4 regions of the Agromyces sp. Y558 genome follow, and region 1 is predicted to be linked to each of the others. Evidence: predicted binding sites of a transcription regulator. Region 1 holds the regulator's gene; each other region holds the start of a gene.
The links. The regulator LexA, encoded in region 1, represses DNA repair genes until DNA is damaged. The targets are predictions, from matches to a motif close to TCGAACANNTGTTCGA.
Positions count from the first base shown of each region.

Region 2: the regulator LexA is predicted to act here: its motif matches at 2,271-2,286, upstream of AC1C2T_RS12020 (HNH endonuclease signature motif containing protein).
Region 3: the regulator LexA is predicted to act here: its motif matches at 2,977-2,992, upstream of AC1C2T_RS05740 (DUF222 domain-containing protein).
Region 4: the regulator LexA is predicted to act here: its motif matches at 3,856-3,871, upstream of imuA' (DnaE2-dependent mutagenesis accessory factor ImuA').

Region 1 is NZ_JCAIUH010000001.1:2,480,730-2,486,162, reverse strand. Features, by position in the region: gene AC1C2T_RS11595 (histidinol-phosphate transaminase) at 1-168, opposite strand, end outside; gene AC1C2T_RS11590 (LysM peptidoglycan-binding domain-containing protein) at 254-655, opposite strand; gene lexA (transcriptional repressor LexA) at 925-1,602, shown strand; gene AC1C2T_RS11580 (alpha/beta fold hydrolase) at 1,650-2,429, opposite strand; gene metE (5-methyltetrahydropteroyltriglutamate--homocysteine S-methyltransferase) at 2,569-4,920, opposite strand; gene AC1C2T_RS11570 (methylenetetrahydrofolate reductase) at 4,917-5,433, opposite strand, start outside.
Region 2 is NZ_JCAIUH010000002.1:46,305-51,737, reverse strand. Features, by position in the region: gene glmU (bifunctional UDP-N-acetylglucosamine diphosphorylase/glucosamine-1-phosphate N-acetyltransferase GlmU) at 1-1,084, opposite strand, end outside; tRNA gene AC1C2T_RS12030 (tRNA-Gln) at 1,137-1,208, opposite strand; gene AC1C2T_RS12025 (MarR family winged helix-turn-helix transcriptional regulator) at 1,457-1,948, shown strand; gene AC1C2T_RS12020 (HNH endonuclease signature motif containing protein) at 2,306-3,928, shown strand; gene AC1C2T_RS12015 (hypothetical protein) at 4,000-4,356, shown strand; gene AC1C2T_RS12010 (hypothetical protein) at 4,369-4,806, opposite strand; gene AC1C2T_RS12005 (methionine ABC transporter permease) at 4,970-5,433, opposite strand, start outside.
Region 3 is NZ_JCAIUH010000001.1:1,219,756-1,225,188, forward strand. Features, by position in the region: gene AC1C2T_RS05715 (hypothetical protein) at 1-225, opposite strand, end outside; gene AC1C2T_RS05720 (hypothetical protein) at 396-518, shown strand; gene AC1C2T_RS05725 (hypothetical protein) at 537-659, opposite strand; gene rlmC (23S rRNA (uracil(747)-C(5))-methyltransferase RlmC) at 693-1,817, opposite strand; gene AC1C2T_RS05735 (DUF402 domain-containing protein) at 1,923-2,498, shown strand; gene AC1C2T_RS05740 (DUF222 domain-containing protein) at 3,023-4,564, shown strand; gene AC1C2T_RS05745 (response regulator) at 4,756-5,433, opposite strand, start outside.
Region 4 is NZ_JCAIUH010000003.1:313,277-318,709, forward strand. Features, by position in the region: gene AC1C2T_RS16325 (error-prone DNA polymerase) at 1-1,513, opposite strand, end outside; gene AC1C2T_RS16330 (DNA polymerase Y family protein) at 1,579-3,132, opposite strand; gene imuA' (DnaE2-dependent mutagenesis accessory factor ImuA') at 3,132-3,845, opposite strand; tRNA gene AC1C2T_RS16340 (tRNA-Leu) at 4,098-4,181, opposite strand; gene AC1C2T_RS16345 (M20/M25/M40 family metallo-hydrolase) at 4,293-5,433, shown strand, end outside.

The DNA of each region.
Region 1 (5,433 bases):
GAGAATGGCGGCGGCGACGCGAGCGACCACATCGTGTGCGACGTCTTCGGGAATCGGATGCGTGTTCTCGTTGACGTTCAGCGCGACCGGAACGGACTGCTGCGGAGCCCCGTACGGGGTGCGACCACGAAGGTCATCGCGGATGGGGAGGTCTTCAAGACTCGTCACCCTTCAATGCTAACGATGCGCACCGAGGCCATTCGGCCAAGCCGTCATCGACCGACGGAAGCCCGAAGCTTCGCCTATTCGCGTGTCACGGGACGGCGGGAAGTGCGAGGCGCTGACCGGGTTCGACCACCGCGTCATCGAGCCCGTTGAGTCGCATGATCTCAGCAATGATCTCTCGCACATCGGCCCCGGGGTCGATCGACTCGGCGATCTCCCAGAGCGAATCGCCTTGCCCGACCGTCGTGTACTCGAACGACGCAGCCTCGAACGAGACGCCCCTGGATTCGACGTCGGCCGCGGCGCCGCCCGCGCCGATCACCGCCACGAATGCCCACACCACGAGCGGAAGTGCGGCGAGCGACGTGAACACGATGCGACCCCGTCGCGTCAGCCGGAGCGTCGTGCGCGCGGGAGTCACCGACGCCGCCTCCTCTCGCGGAAGGGCCCTCGGGGGCTGGAAGCCGGTCGTTGCGATCGCTGCACTCATGTCACACCTCCTGTAGGAGTCGCATCCGACCCTCGGCCGGGAGGGCCGGATGCGAAACTCTGTTCCGAACATACATTCGAATGACGAACAACGCAAGGGCGGACGCGGGGAATTCCGACGGACGGATTCCGCGACACACTCGAACAAATGTTTGCCGCGCGCGCGAGAGGCGGATACAGTTTCGAATGTCTGGAAGGGAGTCGACCGGACATCACCGACATCCGGTCGCGAAGCGGCCGCTACGAGGGGCGAAGACGTTGAGCACCGACATCGACGACGTGCAGGCGGCCGGCAGGCCACGCCGCCGAAAGAGCTTGAGCGCCAAGCAGATCTCGATCCTCGAGATGATCCAGCGCTCGGTCTCCAGTCGCGGCTACCCGCCGAGCATGCGCGAGATCGGTGACGCCGTCGGCCTCTCCTCGCTCTCGAGCGTCACGCACCAGTTGAACCAGCTCGAGCTCGCCGGGTACCTTCGGCGCGACCCCAACCGCCCTCGTGCGCTCGAAGTGCTCATTCAATTGCCCGGTGTCACCGAGCGCGCTGTGACCTCCTCCGACCCGACCCCGGTCGGTGACGCGGCCATGGTGCCGCTGGTCGGCCGTATCGCCGCGGGCGTGCCGATCACGGCCGAACAGCAGATCGACGAGGTGTTCCCCCTCCCCCGCCAACTGGTCGGCAAAGGCGAGCTGTTCATGCTGAAGGTCGTGGGCGACTCCATGATCGACGCCGCGATCTGCGACGGCGACTGGGTCGTGGTGCGATCGCAGCGCACAGCAGAGAATGGTGAGATCGTCGCGGCGATGCTCGACGGTGAGGCGACCGTGAAGGTGTTCCGCCAGCGCGACGGTCACACCTGGCTGCTGCCGCGGAACAGCGCGTTCGAGCCCATCGTCGGCGACCATGCCGAAGTGCTCGGCAAGATCGTCGCGGTGCTCCGAGCAGTCTGACTGGGCAACCCCGCCAGTCCGTTCCGGAGCGGCGGGGAGGCCCGGCTCTATGCTGCAGCCTGAACCGCGGGTCGAGCCGCGGCGAGAGCGCTCCCGACCGCGGCAGGCGTCAACGCGTTGAACCAGTCGAACACTGCATCCATGAACCCCGCGTGATCGTCACGGAACACCGTGTGGCCCGTGCCGCGCAGGGTCGCGACGGTCATGCCCTGTCCGCGCAGCTGCCGGGCGATCTTCGCCGTGATCAGCAGGCTCTTCTCCGCCAGGAGCACCAGAGTGGGGGCGACGAGGCGCACGGGCGGCACCAGCGGTCGCGTATCGGTGAAACCGAGGATGGTGCGCTTGTCCCAGTCTCGAAGCGTCGCGAGCTCGATCTCGACGTCGACCGCACTCCACTTCGGATTCATGCGCACCAGGGCCGACCGGCGCGGCCTCGGTGCTATCGCGAAGAATGCCTTGAACGCCCACCCCTTCACGCCCTTCGGGAAGGAGAAGGCCGGGTCGATGTAGATCGCCGCGCGAGGCGCAAGCCGATCGGCGACCAGGCTCGCCACCAGTCCGCCGAGCGAGTGACCCATGACGAGATCGGGCGGGCCGTCGAGCATCGGCGTGAGCGTCTCGACGACGTCGCTCGCCCACGCGGCGGGCGAGTAGTGCACAGCACGCGGGCTGCGTCCATGACCCGTCAGGTCGACCGCGAGCACCCGGAATCCCTGCGCCTCGAGTTCGGCAGTCACTCGGTGCCACGCACGGGAATCGGACATGATGCCGTGGATGAGGACCGCCGTTCGCGAACCCCCGCCGGATTCGTGGACCGCGAGTTGCATGAGACCAAGCTACGCGCTGCGGCTGTGCGTCGCCTCGGCACTAGCCGAGCGTCGGCCGTACGCTGGCCGAGCCCCATCCGCACGCTGACCGAACGGATGCCGAACGGATGCCGCGAGCCGCGGCATCCGCTCGCCCGTGCTACCCGGCGAGTACCGAAGCGGCGCGACCGGCCCGCACCGCACGGGTCGCCTCGACGATGTGCCGCAGCGACTCGACGGTCTCGTCGTAGCCGCGCGTCTTCAGGCCGCAGTCGGGGTTGACCCAGAGCCGGGTGGCGGGAATCGCGGCGGCTGCGCGCTCGAGGAGCGCCTGCACCTCGTCGACGCTCGGCACGCGCGGCGAGTGGATGTCGTAGACGCCCGGGCCGATGCCGTGATCGAATCCGCTCGTCTCGATGTCGTCGACGACCTCCATGCGGCTGCGGGCCGCTTCGATCGAGGTGACGTCGGCGTCGAGGTTCTTGATCGCATCGATCACGACGCCGAATTCCGAATAGCAGAGGTGCGTATGCACTTGCGTCGCGGAGTCCGCACCGCCGGTCGCGAGGCGGAAGGCACCGACCGACCAGTCGAGGTAGGCGGGCTGGTCGGCGCGCTTCAGCGGCAGCAGCTCTCGGAGCGCGGGTTCGTCGACCTGGATGACCCGGATGCCAGCCGCCTCGAGATCGGAGATCTCGTCGCGCAGGGCGAGTGCAACCTGTCGCGCCGTGGCGCCGAGCGGCTGGTCATCACGCACGAACGACCAGGCGAGGATCGTGACAGGGCCAGTCAACATGCCCTTCATGGGCTGCTCGGTCAGCGCCTGGGCGAACGCGGACCATTCGACCGTCATCGGCGCTGGCCGCGAGACATCGCCCCAGAGGATCGAAGGACGCGTGCAGCGCGAGCCGTACGACTGCACCCAGCCGTGCTTGGTGACCGCGAACCCGTCGAGGAGTTCGGCGAAGTACTGCACCATGTCGTTGCGCTCGGGTTCGCCGTGCACGAGTACGTCGAGTCCGAGGTCTTCCTGCAACCGCACGACGCGTTCGATCTCCTCGCGCATGAGCGAGGTGTACTCCTCGCCCGTGAGCGTGCCGTCCACGAAGCGAGCGCGGGCACGACGGATCTCGCCGGTCTGCGGGAACGACCCGATCGTCGTCGTCGGCAACTCGGGCAAGCCGAGCGACGCCTGCGCCGCAACACGCTCGTCGTAGCTCGCGCGGGCGAAGTCGCCCTTCGTGAGCGAGGCGAGGCGGTCGCGCACGACCGGCACGCGCACACCCGGCGCACCGCCACGATCGGCGAGGGCAGCGGATGCCGCGGCGAGCTCGCCCTCGATCGAGGCGCGCCCGTTCGCAAGTCCGCGACCGAGCGCGGCGACCTGGCCCACCTTCTGGTCGGCGAACGCGAGCCAGCCGACGAGTCGGGCATCGAGCGCATCCTCGTCTTCAACGTCGTGCGGCACGTGCAGCAACGAGGTGGAGGTGGACACTGCGACCGACGCGGCGAGGTGCTGAACTGCTTCGAGCTGCTCGAAGGCGGCAACCAGGTCGCCGCGCCAGATGTTGTGTCCGTCGATGACGCCCGCGACCACGGTCTTCGCGGCGAGCGACTCGGCCGTCGCGGGGTCGAGCGACTCGGGCAGGGCACCGCGCACGAGGTCGAGGCCGATCGCCTCAACCGGGGTGGCGGCGAGGGCGGGCAACGCGTCGTCGAGCGAGCCGTATGGCGCGGCGACGAAGGTCGCCGGGCGGCGCTCGAGGGAGCCCAGCGCGTCGTAGGTCGCGGCGACGGAATCGAGTACCCGGTCGCGCGCGACTTCGATGCTCTCGCTCACGAGGGCGGGCTCGTCGAGTTGCACCCATTCGGCTCCCGCTTCGGCGAGCTCTTCGAGCAGCGCTGCGTAGACGGGCACGAGGTCGGCGAGCCGGTCGATCGGCTGGAAGCTCTCTGGAGCCCCGGCGGCCGGCTTCGCGAGCAGCAGGAACGTGACGGGGCCGACGATCACGGGCCTGGTCACGAAGCCCGCGGCCTTCGCCTCAGCGAATTCGGAGAGGATCCGCTCGGCGTGCAGCGAGAATGCGGTGTCGGGGGCGATCTCGGGCACGAGGTAGTGATAGTTCGAGTCGAACCACTTGGTCATCTCGAGCGGGGCGTCGTCGCCGGCACCGCGGGCGATCGTGAAGTACCCAGCGAGGTCGACACCCCCGTGCTCATCGGCGAGCCCAGCGAAACGCGGCGGCACCGCACCGACGGCGACGGCCGCGTCGAGCACCTGGTCGTAGAACGAGAAGGTCTCGGGAATCCCGGAATCCGTGCGGCCGAGGCCGATGGAGGCGAGGCGTTCACGTGTCACGGCCCGGAGTTCGGCGGCCGACTGCTCGAGCTCGTCAGCAGAGATGGAGCCGGCCCAGAACGCCTCGACTGCTCGCTTCAGCTCGCGCCGACGCCCGATGCGCGGGTAGCCGAGGATCGTCGCGACCGGGAAGGCGGGTGCGGAGATGGTCATCGTGCGGTGTTCCTTTCGTCCGCGAGCCGGTCGGCGCGCAGCCCGAGTCGCTCGACGACGTCGAGCACGGCCTCATGGCGGTTGAAGGTGTAGAGGTGCAGACCAGGGACGCCGCCCGCGATGACGTCGGCGGAGAGCCGGGTGGCGAATGCGATGCCGAGCTCGGCCTGCGCCGCGGCATCCGGTTCGATCTCGAGGTTGATCGCCAGCTCTGCCGGCGGCTCGACGGCGGTCAACTCGGTCAGGCGTGCCAGGCGAGCGGGCGTCGTGACGGGCATGATGCCCGGCAGGATGGGGATCGTCACGCCGCCGACGCGCGCACGCTCGACGAAGCCGAGATAGTCGTCGGCACGCCAGAACAACTGCGTGATCGCGAGATTCGCCCCGGCGATCTCCTTGGCGAGCAGCGTGTCGACGTCTTGCCCGACGCCGCGCGAACGCGGGTGTCCGTTGGGGAACGCCGCAACCGCGACACGCTCGGGGCGAGGCCGTTCCTTGATGCGAGATGCCCCC
Region 2 (5,433 bases), on a different contig from region 1:
CGATGTTCGCGTTCTTCGTCTCGACGAAGGCGCCGATCTTGCCGTCGGCACCGAGCACCGTGCCTGGACGAAGGTAGGAGAAGGGCCCGACGGATGCCCCGGGGCCGACGACGGCGAGGGTGGCGTCGGTGCGCTTCACCTCGGAATTCTCACCGATCTCGCAGTCGACGAGCGTCGTGTCGGGGCCGACGATCGCGCCGGTCGCGATCGCCGTCGCACCCTTCAGCTGCGTGCCGGGGCGGATCGTGACATCCGGTTCGATGCGCACCGCGAGGTCGATCCAGGTGGTCGCCGGGTCTTCGATCGTGACGCCGTTCAGCTGCCAGCCGCGCACGATGAGCGCGTTCAGGCGAGCAGCGGTCTCGGAGAGCTGGGCCCGGTCATTGATGCCGGCGACGAGCCACGGTTCGGAGACGGGCACTGCCTCGACCTCGGAGCCGGCTGCACGGAGCAGGCCGATCACGTCGGTGAGGTACTTCTCGCCCTGCACGTTGTCGGTCGTGAGGTTCGCGAGCTGGTCGCGGAGCGCGGCCGCGCCGAACGCGTAGATGCCCGCGTTGATCTCGGCGATGGCGCGCTCGTCGTCACTCGCGTCCTTCTGCTCGACGATGCGGTCGAAGAGGCCGGCGTCGTTGCGCACGACGCGACCGTACCCGCTCGGGTCGTCGTACACGGCGGAGAGCACGGATGCCGCCGCGGCATCCGCGCGATGCTGCTCGAGGAAGGCGGCCAGCGTGTCGGCGTTCAAGAGGGGCACATCGCCGTTCAGCACGAGCACCTCGCCGTCGAAGTCGGCGGGCAGCGCGGCGAGCGCCTGCTCGACGGCACGGCCGGTGCCGGGCACCTCGTCTTGGTCGACGATGATCGTGCCGGGCAGTTCGATCTCGACCGCTGCGGCGACGAGATCGCGCTCGTGGCGGACGACCGCGATGATGTGCTCGGCGTCGAGCGCGCGAGCCGTGGCGAGCACGTGCGCGACGATCGGCGCACCGGCGAGCGGGTGCAGGAGCTTCGGCACCGCCGACTTCATGCGCGTGCCCTGGCCGGCGGCGAGAACGATGATGGCGAGGTTCTGGTCGGTCATTCGCGCCTATTCCTATCGGTGCAGTCTGTGGGGTGCATGGCGGCCGTTCCGGCTCCGCCACCAGGATTCGAACCTGGACCGGACAGCTCCAAAGGCTGCCGTGCTGCCGTTACACTATGGCGGATCACTCGGGCCGACGCCCGTGCGCGACATCCAGTCTGCCATGTTCCTCGGCCGCTCCGACGCGTTCCGATCGTTGCCATGTCGTGAGATGCGCTCCCTGAACGCCGTGCCGATCACGTCTCGCAGAACGTGCGCACGTCACTCCGCCCGGGCGGAGAGGACGCGGTGAGATCGCTGCTCGAGACGGGCGAAGCACTCGCGCATGCGAAGTGAACGACTCCGCGACGCGAGCGGCGCGATAATGGCTGGATGACCGATGCTGACGAGGTCGACCGAATCGTGGACGACTGGGAACGCGAGCGCCCCGACCTCGATTTCTCGCCGCTGCAGGTGCTCTCGCGTGTCGCGCGACTCTCGAAGCACCTCGACCGCGCCAGACGGCAGGCGTTCACCCGGTCCGAACTCGAGTCGTCGGAGTTCGACGTGCTCTCGGCGCTCCGGAGGGCCGGATCGCCCTACCGACTCTCCCCCAAGGCGCTGCTGTTGCAGACGCTCGTCTCGAGCGGCACCATGACCAATCGCATCGACCGGCTCGTCGAGCGCGGACTCGTGACGCGCCAGACCGACCCGAACGACGGGCGCGGCATCCTCGTCGAGATGACGTCGGCCGGGCTCACTCGCGTCGATGCCGCGATCACGAGGCTCGTCGACGCCGAGGCCGAGCTGCTCGGCAGCCTGCCTGCGGCCGAACAGAAACGGCTGGCCCGGCTGCTGCGCAAACTCAGTCTCGGATTCGACTGAGCGCGACGGGCTCGCGCAGGCGGCTCGTACCGGCGCGGCTCGCGCCGGCTCGGCTCGGCTCGGACCGGCGCGGCTCGGCTCGGCTCGGCTCGGCTCGCACCGGCGCGGCTCGGCTCGGCTCGCACCGGCGCGGCGCGGCTCGGCTCGGCTCGGCTCGGCTCGTGCCAGCGAGGCTCGCACCGGCGCGGCTCGCGTGCGAGTAGAGGGGGCGCGAAGAGGTGGCGCGCAGAGGTGGCGCGCAGAGCGGATGTCGCGGGCATGATCGCGCCCGCGGCATCCGTTCGATGCTCGTGCCACGGGTCGGAGAAGTTCTCCACAACCATCGAACATACGTTCGAATTCTGGTAGAATCGAGTCATGCAGCCGCCACCCGTGATTACCAGATCAAACGGTAATTCTGGGCGTGATTCCGGGCGCAATGCACGGCATGATTCCGGGCACGATTCCGGCCACTTCGATACTCAAGAGCGGTCGCCGTATGCGATCGCGCAAGACGGCCTCGCCGAACTCGTCGAAGCCTCCGTGCAGGCGCAGCGCATCGAAGCGATGAACGCGGCGATGCGGGTCGATCTGATCTTCTTGACGGTGTCATTTGCGCTTCGCGCCGAGCAGGCGTTCGTCGCCCCGACGCTGTCCCCCGAACGACGACGAGAGATGGCGCATCGCAACGTCACCGCCGAGCTCGCGACAGCACTGCATGTGCCCGAGCGCACGATGCAACATCAGATCGATGACGCCTGGGCACTGTCGACTCAGCTTCCCGCAACACTCGCGGCGCTGCGGTCCGGAGCGATCAGCCTGCAGCATGCGCGCGTGATCGTCGAGGCCGCCGCCGAGCTCGATGACGAACCCCGCGTCCGGGCCGACCTCGATGAAACACTCGCGGTCTACGCGGCCGACCACACGCCGCCGAGCGTTCGTCGCCGAGCACGTTCATTGCGCGAAGAACTGCAAGCGCAGACTCTCGCCGAACGCCATCGTGCTGCCCGGGCGAAGCGTCGCGTCGAGATCGAGCCGGCTCCCGACGGCATGGCCTGGCTGCACGCCTACCTGCCGGCGGCAGACGCCCTGCTCATCAGAGATCGCCTCGATCACGTCGCTCGCGAGGTCGCTTCCGCACGCTACCACCGTCACGCGGCTCGATCCGATCATGATGGCAACACCGGGCGCACCGATGATGTCACGGCGATTTTCTCCTCATCGACCCGCGACAACGCACGCGCCGACGCCGCACGCGATCTTCTGCTGTACGGCGGGCTCGGCGATGACTCGCCCTTCGCGGCTGCATGCGACCGAGTGCGACCGAGTGTGCACGTGACCGTGCCTGTGCTCACGCTCATCGGCTGCTCGTCCGACCCCGGCATTCTCGACGGCTACGGTCCGATCGACGCAGAGACGGCTCGCCGCCTCGCTGCTGATGCCCCGTCCTTCGTACGCCTGCTGACCGATCCGATCACGGGCGCGGTGCTCGACGTCGATCGCACCAGCTACCGACCGCCGGCCGACCTTCAGCGGTGGCTCCAGGTGCGCGACGAGACCTGCCGATTCCCGGGCTGTCAGCGCGACGCCAGACGCAGCGATCTCGACCACAGCATCGACTGGGCCGATGACGGCCGCACCGCATTCGACAATCTGGCCCACCTCTGCCCGCTGCATCATCACCTCAAGCACGAGTCATCCTGGTCGATGCGGCATCTGGCCGGCGGAGTCCTCGAGTGGACCTCCCCCGCGGGTCGCCTGCACCTCACCCACCCGGCGCGCTCGATCGAGGTCGATGGCGGCAGCGACGAAGCGGGCGGCAACGTTCCCGGAGTCCGGCAGCACCATCATGGTGTCGCTCCGCCCGGTGTCGATGCCCATGCCGATGCCGACACGGTACGTGCTGGCGTTCAACTCACGCCTCTCGGCGTCGACTTCCAGACGAATGCCGGCTCTGCGCCGACCTCCCAAGTGGAATTCCCTGAAGCACCTCCGTTCTGATCGCGCTCAGCCCCCGTGATCGAAGCGCGGTGACCTCGCATCGCAGCCCATTGTCGCGCATCGTGTCACGCATGGCAGTGTCACGCGTGACCATGTCGGGCATCATCGCGTCAGGCATCATCGCGTCAGGCATCATCGCGTCAGGCATGGTCGCGTCAGGCATGGTCGCGTCAGGCATGGTCGCGTCAGGCATGGTCGCGCCAGGCATGGTCGCGTCAGGCATCATCGCGGCAGGCATGGCATGGTCGCATCGCTCAGGTCGTGACGGGCAGGGCAATGTCAGTCAGGGCAGCGCCATGCGCGGTGGTGTCAGGCAGCACAATGCCACCCGCGGCAGCGTCAGGCACGGTCGTGCCCCGGCAGAACAGTGCCAGGCAGAATGCAAGGCGCAGTCGTGTCAGGCACAGCGCCGTCAGACACGTTCGTGACGAGTTTCCCTGTCACGCATAGTCATCGGGAGCGAACCAGCGAGCGCCCCCATCGTGCAGGATCAGCTGAGCACGCACAGCTACACCCTCGGCGCGGCACGCCTCGCCGAGTTCACGCGCCCACACCCGATCGGCCGGGGTCGATTCGGCACCGCCGGGTCGCTCCCAGACGAACACGAGCTTCGCGGCACCGATCTCCTGCACGATCGTGGCGAGCCTGCTCGCCATCAGACCGGCGGCGGTGCCCGACTCGGGCGCTGGCTCATCGGGTGACTCCGGGTAGCCGGCCATCGGCATGATGAGCGGACTCTGCATGTCGTGCTCATCGAGGTAGAGGGTCCACCACTGGCGGCGGATCGCACGATCGAGCAGCATCGCGACACGCTCGAGCACGTCGTGGTCGGAGGGAATGGGCAGCCGGGTCGCCTCGTCGGCGTCGAGTCGGGTCATGCGTCGATCGTCATGGACAGGACTGCCTCACCGTGGCGGAGCGCGCCTCGTTGTGGAAGCTTCGCACCTTCTCGGAGCTGTCGAGGAGCTGTCGAGGAGCAGTCGACCAGCACGTCGACGGCCAGCACATCGACGACGAGCATGTCGACGACCGGCACGTCGACTATCGGCGCATCACCTTGCGTGCCAGCCAGTTGCCGAAGAACTGCGCGACCTGCACGAAGATCACGATGAGCACGATCGCCGCCCAAGTGATGATCGGCTCGAACTGACGGTACCCGTAGACCTGCGCGAAGGTGCCGAGGCCGCCACCGCCGATGAAGCCTGCGACAGCAGTCATGTCGATGATCGCGACGAGCACGAAGGTGTAGCCGAGGATGAGCGGCCCGAGCGCTTCGGGCAGCACGACCGTGCGAAGTATGCGGAACGGGCCGGCACCCATCGCGCGAGCGGCCTCGATTACGCCGGGCGTGACGGTGAGCAGGTTCTGCTCGACGAGTCGGGCGATTGCGAAGGAGGCCGCGATCGAGAGTGCGAACACCAATGCATCGTTGCCGATGCCGGTACCGATCACGTATCTCGCGAGCGGTTGCACCGCAGCGATGAAGATGATGAACGGGATCGGGC
Region 3 (5,433 bases), 1.3 Mb from region 1:
GTGCGCACCGAGCACGGCCCTCGCCAGCAGCACGCACGCGCCCACCAGCAGTACGACGCCGACGGTCGTGGCTCCTCCGACGAGCCCCGCGAGTGCCGCGTCGGGGTGCTCACGGGTGAGCGTCGGGTCGGATGCGATTTCGCCCTCGAAACCGGCGGCGAAGCCGATCATGAACAGCCAGAACGCGACGACGACGGCCCCGGCGATGGGGTTTACCCTCCGCATGTCACTCTCCTTCAGATGACCTTTCAGCTTAGCCCATGCTGCGGAAAAATACCTGAACATGGCCGAATTCCGAGCGGCAACGCGGTTCGCTCCGAGCGGACATGACTTCTGTCGCGGGGTGGGCTATGGTCAGGGGAAGCCCGCCAGCTGACGAAGGGAAGCGAGCTCGAATGTCTGAAAAGAACACACGTGGGAACGCCACGAAGAAGCAGGCCCAACTCTCGTTGAAAGAGAAGCGAGCGCAGAAGCGCGAGAAGACCGACGAGGGATTCATCAAGACGCGCAAGCGCTGACATCCAGCCGCCGCGCCGTCACCCGTAGCGCTCGAAGTAGCGCCGCTCGGCCGCTGGGTGCAGCGGCATCGACCCGGTGTCGATGAGGCTCGAAGGCGTCAGATACTGCAGCCCGGCCGAGCGCTCCGGAACGAGTCGCACCGCATCGTCGATGAGGAGCCCCGAGACAGCCGCTCAAGCGCGCTCGAGCAGCACCATCACCTCGAAGTGCGTCGTCTGCGGGAACATGTCGAAGACGCGACCGCGTACCGGTCGCAGCGACGGCATCGCCTCGAGATCGCGCGCGAGCGAGGCGGCGTTGCAGCTCGAATACAGCACATGACGAACATCGGATGCCTCGAGCCATCCGCTCAGCTCACGGCCGATGCCCCGCCGGGGCGGGTTCACGATCACGAGATCGGGTGGCATCTCGGAGCCGAGTGCGAAGGCCGTGGCGTCGCCGGCTTCGAACCGCACTCGTGAGAGCGCGGCATCCGTTCGGCTGAGCTCGGCGCTCGCGACCGCCTCGACACTCGTCTCGATGCCGGTGACGGATGTCGCGGCATCCGCGATGTGCAGCGCGAAGCCGCCGACGCCCGAGTAGAGGTCCCAGGCCGAGTCAGGGGCGAGCCCGCGCACCCAGTCGCGCGCCTCGACGTAGAGCGCTTCGGCGATCTCGGTGTTCGTCTGGAAGAAGCTCTGCGGGCGCAGGTGCATCGTCACGTCGTTCAGGCGCATCGGCAGCGTGGAGGCCTCGGTGAAGACGATCTCGTGGTCGCCCTCGAGCACGGCCTTGTGCTCGGGCAGCACGTTCGCCGTCACGACGCGGGCGTTCGGCAGCTCGGCGAGGAGCCACGGCAGGTGCTTGCGGATGCGGCCCACCGGTTCGGTCGAGCGCACGACGAAGCGGATCATGAGCTCACCGTCGGGCGACTCGGTGAGGATCAGGTGCTTCAGCTCGCCCGTGCGGGTCGGCACGTCGTAGGGAGTGAGCCTCGCTCGCGTGATGAATGCCGAGATCACGGGGAACGCGGCGCGATGCCCGGGGGAGCAGATGCCGCAGGCTTCGAGGTCGATGCCGTGGCCGTCGGTATCGAGGATGCCGATCGTCGGGGCATCCGTCGTGCCTGCGATCACCATCTTCGCCTTGTTGCGGTAGCCGCCCTCGCGACTCGCGACAGGTGGCAGCCAGTCGAACTCGGCGTGCGTCTTCAGGAGGTCTTCGGCGTGCCGCTGCTTGTCGGCGAGCTGCCGTTCGTAGGGCTGCCCCATGAGCGAGCACGAGGTGCAACGCCCGGCGTCGAAGTAGGAGCAGTCCACGGGTTCCAGCGTAGGCGGGTGGCCGCTGTGGGTTGAGCTTGTCGAAACCTGCGGGTGTCGACCGTCTCGAGCGACGGCGCGTGAGGACGCGGATACGGTGGTCGCGTGAGTACAGCTGACGTCCGCCCCGGCGCACCCGGCGCACCCGGCGCACCCGCGCGTGTTCGCGTTCGCGCGTCCAAGTGGGACGGCCGGCCGCACTGGGAGTTCGACGGACTCTGGCTCGGTGCCGACGCGCACGGCGACTGGGTCGGTTTTCCGGCGGGCACGCGGTTCGCGCGGCCTGGAGACGCGTTCACCGCGACCTGGGAATCGGTTTCGCTCTTCCCGCGCGCCGGCTGGGCGGCCGGGTTCAACGCGGGCCATCCGCGCGGGCTCGGTATCTACGTCGACCTCGCCACGATTTCCGAGTGGCGAGCGGATGCCTCGGGCTCGACGGTCTGGACGGTGTCGTACGTCGATCTCGATCTCGACGTCGTCGAGCGTGCGGGGGAGCCAGCGTTCATCGACGACGAAGACGAGTTCGCGGAGCACGCGGTGGAATTCGGGTACCCGTCCGAACTGCTGGTGCGGGTGCGAGCCGACGCCGACGCTGTGCTGGAGGCGGTGCAGCGACGCGAGCCGCCGTTCGACGGGGCGACTGCCGCAGCGTGGCTCGAGCGGCTTGAGCGGCTCGTGTGATTCGGTTGACCTCCCGGTCGCCTGGATCTGCGGATCTGTGGATCGCTCGATCTGTGGATCGTTCGGAATGCAGGATCATGGAATATGGATCGCAGGATCGCAGGATCGCAGGATCGCAGGATCGCAGGATCGCAGGATCGCAGGATCGCAGGATCGCAGGAATGGCGGATTGCTGGATTGGCGGATTGGCGGATTGGCGGATTGGCGGATTGGCGGATTGGCGGATTGGCGGAGTGGCGGAGTGGCGGATCGCAGGATCGTGGAATGGCGGATCGCAGGATCGCTCGGATCGCTCGGATCGCTCGGATCGCTCGGATCGCTCGGATCGCAGGATCGCAGGATCGCAGGATCGCTCGAATTGCCGCGCTCCCCGGCAGCCGGGATCGCCCGCGTCGCCGGGATCTCCGTATCTCCAAATCGGAGCAAACGCTTCATTCGAATATAGATCCGAAAGGATGAGATTCAAGCGTGAATTCAATCGAATACATCTTCCATTCCTGTCTGAATCTGCGATAGAATGAGGCATGCCAGCAACGACCGCCGCACTCACCGAGTTGCGGTCGGCGTGCGCTGAGGCCGATGGCATCTGGGCCGGCGCGTTGCTGGGCGAGTCGACCGAATCCGGGGTCGATGTTCGGGTCATGAGTGGCGACGGCCTGGTGCGCGTGACCGAATCGCTGGCCGAGCTGGCACGCCGTGTACAAGCGCTGCAGGCCAAGTGCGCTGCCGAACTCGCCGCTCGGTCGCGCAGTGGCGGTGACGACGACGTTGCTCGCCGGCACGGGTACTCATCTCCCGCGCGGCTGATCGCGACGGTCACCGGCGGCCGCTACAGCGACGCCGCGAAGCTCGTGGCTGTCGGTGAGGCCACCGCATCGCGAGCATCGTTCACGGGTGAGACCCTCCCGGCTCGGCATCCGCATCTGGCCGTGGGGCTAAATGCCGGCGAAGTGTGCGTCGATGCCGCAGAGACGATTCGTCGATTCCTCGATGGCGTCGCACTTCGTACCGATCGAGCCGAACTCGACGAGGCCGAGCGGTTTCTCGTGGAGCGGGCCCCGCTCGTCGGCGTCGACGGTCTCGTGCGACTCATCAAGCAGCTGCAGGCACGACTCGACCCCGACGGCGTGAAGCCGAGAGAAGACGAGTTGCGTGCGAACCGTGGGCTTCGCATCTGGGAGGATCGCGCCGGCATGATCCAACTGCAGGGCGCATTCGATCCGGCCAACGGCGCGCCAGTCAAACTCGCCATCGAAGCGCTCGTCGGTGCCGAGCTCCGCCGGGCCCGCGATGCGAAACGCGGGTTCGTTGCCGGCCCCGGTGAGCGCGACCATTTCGACCGTGCAAAGAATGCCGACGATACGACGGCTGCCGGCGATGCGACTGCTGCCGATGAGACGACAGATGCCGACGGTGTCGACGGTGTCGACGGTGTCGACCCGATCTTCGATGAGCAACGGACGATCGCCCAGATGAATGCCGACGCATTGGCCGACATCGCTCGCCTGTCGCTCGGGGCGAAGAACGCGCCCGCGGCGCTTCGCCAGGTCACGGTCGTCGCCCGCGTCTCAGCTCAGGCGTTGGGGTCGGGGCGAGGGCACGCCACCATTGACGGCATCGACCAACCGGTATCGGTCGCGACCGCGCGTGAACTGGCGCTTTCAGCGGGAGTCAGCCCCCTGTTGCTCGGCAACCGCAGCGATCCACTCGAGCTCGGCCGTGCCGCCCGCCTCTTTACCTCGGCGCAGAAGATCGCACTCGTCGAACGTGACGGCGGCTGTGCTTGGCCCGCGTGCGAGCGGCCGCCCTCGCACGCGCAGGCGCACCACATCCGGTGGTGGAAGCGGCATCGAGGCCGCACCGACATCGAGAACGGCATCATGCTGTGCTCGCATCACCACCACCGCGTCCATGACGACGGCTGGATCATCACCATCCGCGACGCGCAGACGTGGTTCACGCCTCCGGTGTACATCGACCCGCAGCAGCGACCACGCCCCGGCAATCGACGGTTGCCGGTTGACTGGGCCGATGCCTCGCCAGCCCCTCGGGTCGCTGCAGCCTGAACGCGCGGTCAGAGCGAGCGGCAGGTGGCCGGTTGCGCGGGTCGAAAGCTATGGATTGAGCGTGCCGAAGCCGGTGGATGTCGAGGTCTGTCGGTTGAGCGTGCCGAACCGGTGGATGTCGAGGGCTGTCGGTTGAGCGTGCCGAAACCTGGCGCTGATTCGCCAGGCTCAGCAGGCGGCCTGCGGCAGGCTCAACCAGCGGCGCCCGGCTCGAAGCGATAGCCCATGCCGGGCTCCGTGAAGAAGAAGCGCGGCTCCGACGGTGTCGGCTCCAGCTTGCGTCGCAGTTGGGCGACGTAGAGGCGCAGGTAGCCGGCGTCGTTCGCGTGGAACGGCCCCCACACCTCGCTCAGCAGCATCTGTCTGGTGAGCAGTTTGCCCGGGTTCATGAGGAACAGCTCGAGCAGGCGCCACTCCGTCGGCGTGAGGCGTACGGATGTCGCGCGCCCCGACGCATCCGTCGACCTGATGGTCTTCGCGGCGAGGTCGACGGTGAGCGCCCCGATGGTGAACGCCGCGGCATCCGCCTCGCCGGTGGTCGACCGTGCACGGGCGCGGATGCGGGCGAGCAGCTCGTCCATGGCGAAGGGCTTCGTCACATAGTCGTCGGCGCCGGCGTCGAGCGCGTCGACCTTCTCGGCCGAGTCGGTGCGGCCCGAGAGCACGAGAATCGGCACCTTCGACCACGCGCGCACGGCGCGGATCACGTCGATGCCGTCGACCTTCGGCATGCCGAGATCGAGAAGGATGAGATCAGGGTGGGCGTTCGCCGCGAGATCGATCGCCTCGGCACCGTCACGTGCGGCGATGACGTCGTAGCCGCGCGCGGCGAGCGTGATGCGGAGGGCGCGTTGCAGCTGGGCGTCGTC
Region 4 (5,433 bases), on a different contig from region 1:
AGTAGCCGAGCGCCTTCGCCATGTCACGCACCGCGACCTTCGGCCGATAGCTGATGACGTTGGCGACCTGCGCCGCGTTCTGCCTGCCGTACTTGTCGTAGACGTACTGGATGATCTCTTCACGTCGGTCGGAGTCGAAGTCGACGTCGATGTCGGGCTCTTCGTCGCGGAGCGCGGAGAGGAAACGCTCGAACGGCAACCCGTACCCGATCGAATCGACCGCGGTGATGCGTAGTGCGTAGCAGACCGCCGAGTTCGCCGCCGAGCCGCGCCCCTGGCAGAGGATGCCGCGCCGCCTCGCCTCGGCGACGATGTCGTGCACGATGAGGAAGTAGCCGGAGAAGTCTTTCAGCTCGATGACGTCGAGCTCGCGCTCGAGCCGCTCGCGCACATGCGTCGGCACACCGGGATAGAGCTGCTCTGCGCCCTGCCAGACGAGCACCCGCAGCCAGCTCATCGGCGTGTGCCCCTCTGGTACCTCTTGCTTCGGCAGCTTCGGACGGGCACTGCGCAGGGTGAATCCGAGCTCTTGGGCGAGCGTCACCGAGCGGGCGACCGCTCCGGGGTAGCGGGCGAACCGCTCGGCCATCTCGGCGCCGCTGCGCAGATGCAGCTGGTCGGATGCCGGCAGCCATCCGTCGAGTTCGTCGAGGCTGCGGCGTGCCCGCACCGCCGCGAGGGCGGCTGCGAGACGATGCTCTGGCGGTGTCGCGTAGTGCACGGCGTTCGTGGCGAGCAGCGGCAACCCGGCGCGCTCGGCGAGTCCGGCGAGGGCGTCGTTCGCCGTCTGATCGAACGGATGCCCGTGGTCGAAGAGCTCGACCACGACGTTCTCGTGGCCGAAGAGCGCGGTCAGGCGATCGAGCTCGCGCGCCGCGGCATCCGCCCCACCCTCGGCGAGCGCACGACGTACCGCGCCCTTGCGGCATCCGGTCGGCACGACCCACTCACCGCCTGCTCGCTCGGCGAGCTCTTCGATGGAGTACACCGGTCGCCCCTTCTCGCCGCCGGCGAGCTGACCGGCGGTGATCGCGCCGGCGAGCCGGTGATAGCCCGCCTCACGCCGGGCGAGCACGAGCAGATGTTCGCCCTCGGGGTCGGCGAAGCCGTTCTGCGGGCCTTGCAGGCCGAGCGAGAGTTCGGCGCCGAAGACCGTCTGCAGCTCGGGGAAGCTCTCGGCGGCCTCGGCGAAGTGCACGATGCCGTAGAAGCCGTCGTGGTCGGTGATGGCGAGCCCCGTGAGCCCGAGCCGCTGCGCCTCTTCGACCAGTTGCTCGGGGGAGGAGGCGCCGTCGAGGAAGCTGAAGTTCGAGTGCGCGTGCAGCTCGGCGTAGGGCACGATCGGCCCGGCCGGTGCCTCGAGGTCGGTTGCAGGGCGATACGGATGCCGCTTGCGGCTCCACGCCGGACTGTCGCCGCCGTCGCCGATGAGCTTGGGCGCACCCGGCCGACGCGCATCGGAGAGCTTGCGCTCGAGCTCCGACCACGGGATGCCGGGGTTGTTCCACCCCATCAGCGACCACCACCCATCAGCACAGCCAGTCGTTCCACACGATCAGTTCAGCCAGTTCCACCTCATCAGTCGTACCTCGCCTCGGCCCACCAGCCCTCGTCGTCGCGCACGAGAAGCCACGCACACCCGTCATCGTCGACGATCTGGAAGCGGTGCACACGTTTGGCGTGCTCGGCGTCCCACCAGCGCTCGACGACCGGCCAGGGCCCCGCCCACGCCCGCACAGGGGCGGCATCGCCGCCGGCGAGCGCGAAGCGTTCGGGGTTCGCCGAGATCGCCCCACGGGCGTCGATCGTGACCGGGGAGCCGCTGGCGTCGAGCAGCCCGATCGGCAGCCGCTCACGGAAGACGCTTGCGGGCGCGAGAGCGGGCAGGCTGCCGGGCCACGGCGCCGCCGTCTGCTCGCCCGTGCGCTCGGGAACCCGGTCGCCCCACGGCACGAGCACCTGCCGGTCGGCGAGCATGCGGCCACCACCGACCGACGCGGTCACGACCGCGTCGTGGCCGAGCATGCTCTGTACCCGGGTGAGCCCATGGTGCACGCGCTCGTCGGGTCCGCCGCCCCAGAGCCCCTCTTCGTGGTTGCCGGTCGAGTCGATGCGTTCGGGCACGACGCGCAGCCGCACGATGGGCGAGGCGAGCCCGCTGTCGGCGGTGCCCGCGCCCTGCAGCTGCCAGCGCACCCGGTCGACGACGTCGGCGGGTGTGAACCAGCGTGGGTGCAACCAGCTTCGGCTCGAGTGCCCGCCGCCTTCGTCGTCGATCTCGACGCGGATGCCGGTGCACACGAGTCGCTTCGCCCGCATTCGTTCGATGAACTCGGAGGCACGCACTCGAAAGGCGAAGGCGAGCTGGTCGATGCGATCGAGCGGCGGCTCGAACTCCTGCGCCACCTCGAACTCGGGCGGCGGTGTGCGTGCGAGCACCCTGGCCTGCTCGCGCCCCGACGCCCGGTCGTGTGCGAACGCGCCCGCCGCGCCGAAGCGACGCCGCACATCGGCCTCGGGCAGCGCTGCGAACTCGCCGAGGGTGCGAACGCCGAGCCGGTTGAGCAGGGCCGACGTGCGGGCATCGACGACGAGGCTCACGGGCAGCGGAGAAATGAACGCAGCGGATGTCCCGGGCGCGACGATGCCCACGGGGGATTCGCCGGTCGCCCGCGCAGCCTGCTCGGCCGCGAAGGGGCCGTCGGCGACACCGACCCGGGCGCCGGGCACCCCGAGCGCTGCGACGGTGTCGAGGAGCGCCTGCGCCGCGGCTTCCTCACCGCCGTAGTAGCGGGCCGCGCCGCGGGCCCTCATTGCGAGCGTGCCCGGGCGGATGAGCTGCACACCCGGCACCGTCTCTTCGACACGTCGCACGACCGGTTCGAAGACCCGCACGTCGAGCGAGGCGTCGTAGTCGAGCAGCGTGAGCGCGGGGGAGCGGTACTGGGCCTCGCGAATCTTCAATCCGCGAACGACACCGTCGCTGCGGGCGGCCGCCGAGCAGGCGAAGACCTGCCCTCCCTCGGTGAGGGCGATGGGGGAGGCCGGGTCGATCCCGTGTTCGCGACAGGCCGCGAACACGGGCCAGTCGGCACACCAGAGCACGATCGTGCGGCCGGGGTCGATGACCATCAGACGGCCCGCCGCACATATTCGTCGAGACGCACCGGATCGGGAGTCGCTTCCGAGGCGGCCCGGAACTCGAGCGAACGACCCGGCAGCCGGAGACGGGAGCGAGGACGCCGCCCGAACTCCCCACGCCCGCCCGCAGCGACGACGACGTCGCGATCGCTGAGATGCCCGTGACCCAGCTCGAGACCGTGCCACTCGCTCGCCTCGACGCCGAGGCTCGCATCGCTGCCCGGCCATTCGCCCGCGACGAGCAGCACGGTGCCGCGCTGCCTGAGCCGCGCCGTCAGTCGTGACGTCTCGGCTGGGGTGACCCGACCGGCCGGTCGCACGGCGACCACGGGGATCACATCGGCGAGCGCGGCGATCACGGTGAGCCACTGCCGTCCGGGGTCGGGCACGAGCACGAGCCGCTCGAGGTCGATGCCGAACCGTGCGGCCGCCTCGATGCCGAACTCCGGCATGCCTGCGACGGCGACCCAGCGCCCGCTCGCCGACGGGCCGGCGAGGAGGGCCATGAGCAGGGTCGTCGAGCCTTCGACGGTGACGACCGTGCCCTCGCGAAGGCTGCCGCCCGGCAGCACCTGTTCGAGGGCCGGATGTGTCGGCACCGTCTTGGAGTCGAGCCGCGTGGCCTGCATCCCGCGGATGCGGGCCTGCAGCTCCTCGACGCGCGAGGGCACTTCGGCCGGGGCGAGGGGAGCGGTCATGGTCATTCACACAGTTTCGAACACATGTTCGAATAGAGCAAGTCGGCAGTGCCGACTGTCCGGAACATCCGATTTGTCGCGACAGACATCGGATGAGTGAGGCGCGGTCGTCGGATGTCGTGCGATGAGGCGTCTCTCGGCACACGAGAACACGATGTGCGGGGGAGATGCGCGGATCACAGCGCAACGTCCGGAAACGCAACGTCCGGAAACGCAAGAAGGCCGGATCGCAATGATCCGGCCTTCTCGACACAAGCGTGCGCGAGGGGGGACTTGAACCCCCACGCCCGTTAGGGCACTAGCACCTCAAGCTAGCGCGTCTGCCATTTCCGCCACCCGCGCTCGTGTCAGGCCCTTCCGATTCCTCGGTGGCCCGAGAGAAGACATTAGCACGATTTCCGGGGCGCTTCCGACACGTTGGCCATTGCAGGATGCCCCGGCTAGCGTGATGGCATGGCCCTGTCATCCACCGATTCCGACCTCGTTCCAGAACTCGATGAGACGGCGATCGTCGCACAGGAGCTGATCCGCTTCGACACCTCCAACTACGGCGAGGGCAAGGCGAACGGCGAGCGCGAGGCTGCCGAGTACGTCGAGGCTCGGCTGGCCGCGCTCGGGCTCGCACCGCAGCTCTTCGAGTCCGAGCCGAGACGCACGAGCGTCGTCGTACGTGTTCCTGGGCGGGACTCCGCGAAGCCGGCCCTCGTCGTGCACGGACACCTCGATGTCGTGCCGGCAGATGCCCGCAATTGGAGCGTCGACCCGTTCGCCGGTGAGGTGCGCGACGGCATGCTCTGGGGTCGCGGTGCGGTCGACATGAAAGACATGGACGCGATGATGTTGACCGCCCTCGGCGACATCATCGGCTCGGGCTCTCAGCCGGCACGCGACCTCGTCGTGGCGTTCTTCGCCGACGAGGAGTCGGGCGGCGGCCTCGGCTCCCGATGGCTCGTCGACCACCATCCGGAACTCTTCGCGGGAGCCACCGAGGCGATCAGCGAGGTCGGCGGGTATTCGATCACCGTCGGCGGGCAGCGTGCGTATCTCCTGCAGACCGGGGAGAAGTCGCTGCTCTGGATCCGACTCGTCGCGCGCGGGACCGCCGCTCACGGCTCGAGGCTCATCCGCGACAACGCCGTCACGAAGCTCGCCGAGGCGGTGGCGACCCTCGGCCGTACCGAATGGCCGATCCGGCTCACCGACACCACTCGCGAGCTGCTCGCCGAGATCGCGGGAGTGCTGGGTGTCGACCCCGAGCAGGTGTCACCCGACGAACTCGCCCTCGCCACGGGTTCTGCGTCGGGGTTCATCACCGCGACCCTGCGCACCACGAGCAATCCCACGCTCCTGACCGCGGGATACAAGCACAACGTCATCCCCGACCGCGCCGAGGCGCTCATCGACATCCGCACGCTGCCGGGCGAAGAAGACGCGGTGCTGGCCGAAGTGCAGGCGCTCATCGGCAACGAGGTCGACATCGAGATCGTGCACCGCGACGTCGGGCTCGAGGCCGCGACATCCGGCGCTCTGGTCGATGCCGTGAAGCGCTCCCTCGGTGTGCATGACCCCGGCGTGCCGGTCTTCCCGTACCTGC